Regions from separate parts of the Streptomyces sp. 796.1 genome, predicted to be linked through region 1. Evidence: riboswitches for the same ligand, from Rfam matches in the RefSeq annotation. Region 1 holds a riboswitch; the other holds the start of a gene.
The links. A riboswitch is a leader RNA that binds a small molecule or an ion and turns the genes downstream of it on or off. The one in region 1 is predicted to bind cobalamin.

Region 1 (2,379 bases):
GGGCGGCCTGGGCCTGCATCGCCTGGGCCCGGCCGATCTCGGCGCCCTCGCGGGTGACGAAGGAGTTGAGGGACATGTTCTGCCCCTTGAACGGTGCGACGCGTACTCCGCGGCGTACCAGCCAGCGGCAGATGCCCGCCGTGACCACGCTCTTGCCGGCGTCCGACGTCGTCCCCGCGACCAGCAGCCCGCCACCCATGTGCCCGGCCCCCCTCATCGATCCCCCCTGTGGTTGCCCGCGGTGGCGGCGCCGTACGCGAGCCTGCCTGCGACGCTCGCCGCCAGCGCCAGCGCGCTGACCCGGCGCGAGAGCCGCACCGCGCGCTCGATGTCGGCGACCTCGACGGGCCGGTGCTCGGCGCCCAGCACCGGACGGTGCTCCACGCGGCCTGCGTAGGCGAGGGTGCCGCCGAGCCGCACGCCGAGCGCGCCGGCGAACGCGGCTTCCACGGGGCCGGCGTTGGGGCTCGGATGGCTGCCCGCGTCGCGGCGTACGGTGCGCCAGGCGCGGCCGGGGGCGGGCCCGGCGAGCACCGCGAGCGCGGCGGTGAGCCGGGCACCTGGCCAGCCGACCAGGTCGTCCAGGCGTGCGGACGCCCAGCCGAACCGCAGGTAGCGCGGCGAGCGGTGGCCCACCATCGCATCCAGGGTGTTCACCGCACGGAAGCCGAGCAGCCCGGGGACGCCGCCGACCGCGCCCCACACCAGGGCGCCCACCACCGCGTCGGAGGTGTTCTCGGCGACGGACTCCACGACGGCCCGGGCGATCTGCTGGGCGTCCAGGGCCTGCGGATCGCGCCCGCACAGCCGGGGCAGCGCGGCCCTGGCCGCGTCGAGGTCCCCGGCGGTCAGCGCGGCGCCGATGGTGCGCGCCTCCCGGCCGAGCGTGGTGCCGCCGAGTACGGCCCAGGTGGCGAGCGCGGTCAGCGCGGCCTCGCGCGCGCGGGCGGGCGAGGAGATGCGGGCGAGGGGGTACGGCGCCCGCGGGGCGGCGCTGACCGGGCGGCCGGTGCTCGGGCGCGGCGCAGCAGCCTGGCGCACCGTCGTGGCCCGGCTGGCAGGGACGACGGGGGAGACCGGGGAGGCCGGTACGGGCCTGCCCGCCGGTGCGGTCGACAGGGTGTGCGGAGCCGCCGGGCGGGTGCCGGCCGGGCCGCGCGCCGCCCGGGTCAGCAGTGCGCCGACGAGCGCGGCACCGCCCGCACACACGGCGGTGTGCAGAGCACCGTGCCCGCGGTGATCGCGCCACAGCCGTCGCTCCACGGCGCCGGCGGCACGTCCGAAGGCGGCCACCGGGTGGCCCCGCTGGGGGTCGCCCAGGGCGCGGTCGCCCAGGAAGCCGATGACGGCGCCGTACGCGTACGCAAGGGGGTCGGTACGCATCGGTCAGCCCGCCGTCGTGCCTCGGCGGGGGAGCGGTGCGGGCCGGCACGCCGACCGGTGTGGGCGGCGGCGGGCCGCACGGGCGGCAGGGGGCGCTGGACGGCGGCAGGCCATGGTGGTGTGTCCTCACTCAGGGTCCGCGCCCTGGCTCGACGTGATCGGCGGCGAGAGTCTCCTGGCTCCCGGATCGACGCCGCACCCCGGCCTTCCAGCCCGCGGTGTACGAGCCGTGGCCATGCGCTGGGGGAGCGCTCCCCGGTGACAGTGGCGGGACCGCGCCGGACTCGCACCGGCTTCCTCTCCTGTCGCCGTTTGGCCCCGGAAGTCCACCACGCCCCGGGAACGGCCGTCAACTCGCGGTTGACCTGCACAGAGGCCCGCCGGGCGGGGCGCGACACGGTTCGGTCGCACCCTGCCCGGCGGGCTGGGTGTGGTGGGGCGCGGCCCGACCGCAGCCCATCCGCCGCGGCCCCTGCGGATGTGGACCGGCGGTCGATCGGGCGGAAGCGGTCAGCCGGTTGGGCCAGGTGGCCGGCTGGACAGGGGGCGGGTGGTGCGGCCGTGGCCGTTCGCCGGTGCCGGCCGCGGGAGACCGCGGGGCGGCACCGGCGCTCAGGCCACGATCAGGTGGATGCCGTACCCCACCGCCGCCGCACACAGCGCGAAGCACAGGTAGGCACCGGAGCGGGCCAGCGCGCTGGTACCCGTCGTACCCACGGTGCTCGCCGTACCCACGGTGCTCGCCGTGCCCGCGGCGCCGGTGGCGCCCGGGGCGTCTTCGGCCGGCTTGGCCGAGGTGCCGACGATGCCGAGCGTGAACACGCCCACCAGGGCGACGGTCACCACCAGGCTCACGCCGAAGACCTCGCCGAGTGCGGCCCAGTCGATGTTCATGGCGCTGATTCCTTCGATCGTCTGCGGTGTCTGCGGTGTCTGCGGTGTCTGCGGTGATCTGTGATCGTCCGTGGAGCCCGGGTCGTACGTCGCCCAAGGCGT
Region 2 (2,379 bases), on a different contig from region 1:
ACTTCTGTAGGTCGTTGATCCAGATGTTGCGGCCGTTGACGACACCGGCGACCAGGCGCTTGCCGGGCAGCCCACCGACCGCGGCGAGCGCGTCGAGGTTGGCGGCGGCGGCCTCGGTGAAGTCCAACGCCAGCCCCTCGACGGGCGCCTTGGCCAGCACGGGCAGGGCGTCGCCGAGCCGGTCGAAGTACGAGGCGACGAGCAGCTTGGGCCGGTCGGTGAGGGCCCCGAGGTCCCGGTAGGCGCGCTCGGCCGCGTTCAGTTCGGCCGGCGTCCGGTCCTGCGCCAGGGCCGGCTCGTCCAACTGCACCCACTCGGCACCGGCCGCCCGCAGGTCGGCGATCACCTCGGCGTACACCGGCAGCAGCCGGTCCAACAGGGTCAGCGGCTCGAAGTCGGCCGCCACCCCCGGCGCCGGCTTGGCCAGCAGCAGGTAGGTGACGGGCCCCACCAGTACCGGCCGGGCGGCCAGGCCGAGCGCAAGAGCTTCCTTCAACTCGCCGACCTGCTTGGTCGAGTCGGCGGAGAAGACCGTGTCCGGCCCCAACTCCGGTACGAGGTAGTGGTAGTTGGTGTCGAACCACTTCGTCATCTCCAGCGGCGCCACCTGCTGGGTGCCGCGGGCCATGGCGAAGTAGCCGTCCAGCGGATGCGCCGCGACGGCCGCCCGGTGCCGCTCGGGGATCGCGCCGAGCATGACGGTGGTGTCCAGGACGTGGTCGTAGTACGAGAAGTCGCCGGTGGGCACCTCGTGGATGCCGGCTGCGGCGAGTTGGCGCCAGGCGTCGGCGCGCAGGCCGGCGCCGGTGACCGCGAGGGCGTCGGCGTCCACCCGACCCTTCCAGTAACCCTCGATCGCCTTCTTCAACTCCCGGCCCTGCCCCTGTCGGGGGTAGCCGTACACGGTGGCCCGTGCTGCCGCGGCTGCGGACTTCGCTGTCACGGAGATCTCCTTCGCGAGATGAATCCCTGAGGTCCCGGCAGACCGGGCGGGCGAAGGAGTGAACAGCCGGATGGCCGCGCCTGCGCCACGACAGCACAACCGCTCACCCGGTGGGCACGCCGACCTTCCCGCGAGGTCACCGAAACGACCGCGCACGGTGGCCCGGGCGCGGGCAGCGGGCAGGTCTTCGGACTCGCGGGCGCGTCCCTGACGTACGAGACACCTACTGGCCGTCGCTTCCCGGGCCACCTGGACCCAGTGCGTATGACGACTGTCGTTCCCACTCACCGCTGCGGGGCAGTCCCGGATTCCCACCGGGTTCCCTCTTGCGACGCCTCCCGCCTGGCGGACGGGGCGAACCTGCTGCGCCGGTCAGCCTAACCGCAGACGCCGGCCGGTGGGACGGGTGATCCAGCCGGCGTGGGTGAGGTGGGCCACCTGTGGTGAGGCGCTGGCTGGTGCGCCGGACCGGCACACCCCGCGGTGCCTGACGCCTCCCGCCTGGGTGCCCCGGTGGCCCGTGCAGACCCGTCGGACTCGGTGCCCGCGCAGGTCAGAGCCGTACATCGGGGGCGGGCAAGGAACGGTCGACGGCCTGGCGCGGCGCGCCAACTGTTGGCCGGGCGGGGCTGGGCCACCGGGTGGGCCGGCAGGGTGAGCCGGTCGGCAACCGGGGGAGTAGGGGGTGGACTTACTTGGACGTCCAACTATATGTTCGTGGCCAAGGCCCGCGGTGTCAGGGAAGCCGGTGCGATTCCGGCGCGGTCCCGCCACTGTGACCGGGGAGTGCGTGCTCAAGCAGATGGAACGCCACTGACGGACCGTCCGTCGGGAAGGCGGGGTGCGCGCGCTGATCCGGGAGTCAGGATACCGGCCGCGGGATGGTCCGTGTTTCCACGAGGATGGAGCAGACACGCATGGCACCGGTCGCTACCCATGACCCAGGCGAATCGGCGGAACGCACGGCGTAGACACGCCACTTCCTGACGTTCCGTGACGGCTCTTCGGCCTTCGCGTCCCACGGCATCCGACGCCGCACACCCATCCGGTGGCGGTCGGTCGGCCTGCCGTGCCATCCCGGTTCCCACCTGAGGAGAGCACCCTCCCATGGTCCACGAACTCACCCACTTCATCGGCGGCAAGCGCACACCCGGCACCTCCGGCCTGTTTGCCGACGTCCACGACCCCAACACCGGCACCGTGCAGTCCCGCGTCCCACTGGCCGGGCGCACGGAGACCGAAGCGGCCATCGCCGACGCTGAACAGGCACAGCGCGTCTGGGGCGAATGGAACCCGCAGCGGCGCGCCCGCGTCCTGCTCAAGTTCCTCCAGCTCGTCGACGCGGAACGCGACTCGCTCGCCCGCACCCTCTCCGCCGAACACGGCAAGACAGTCGCCGACGCCCACGGCGACCTCCAACGCGGCCTGGACGTAGT

Region 2: linked by a shared signal. The riboswitch ahead of metE (5-methyltetrahydropteroyltriglutamate--homocysteine S-methyltransferase) and the one ahead of ACMA1D_RS01675 (cobalamin biosynthesis protein) in region 1 are both predicted to bind cobalamin.

Annotation. Positions count from the first base shown of each region.
Region 1 covers NZ_JBLIWA010000002.1:64,924-67,302, reverse strand. The annotation lists gene ACMA1D_RS01680 (cobyric acid synthase) at 1-199, opposite strand, end outside; gene ACMA1D_RS01675 (cobalamin biosynthesis protein) at 214-1,383, opposite strand; cobalamin riboswitch at 1,552-1,684, opposite strand; gene ACMA1D_RS01670 (hypothetical protein) at 1,996-2,277, opposite strand.
Region 2 covers NZ_JBLIWA010000044.1:51,133-53,511, forward strand. The annotation lists gene metE (5-methyltetrahydropteroyltriglutamate--homocysteine S-methyltransferase) at 1-943, opposite strand, end outside; cobalamin riboswitch at 1,125-1,271, opposite strand; cobalamin riboswitch at 1,645-1,837, shown strand; gene ACMA1D_RS26200 (CoA-acylating methylmalonate-semialdehyde dehydrogenase) at 2,051-2,379, shown strand, end outside.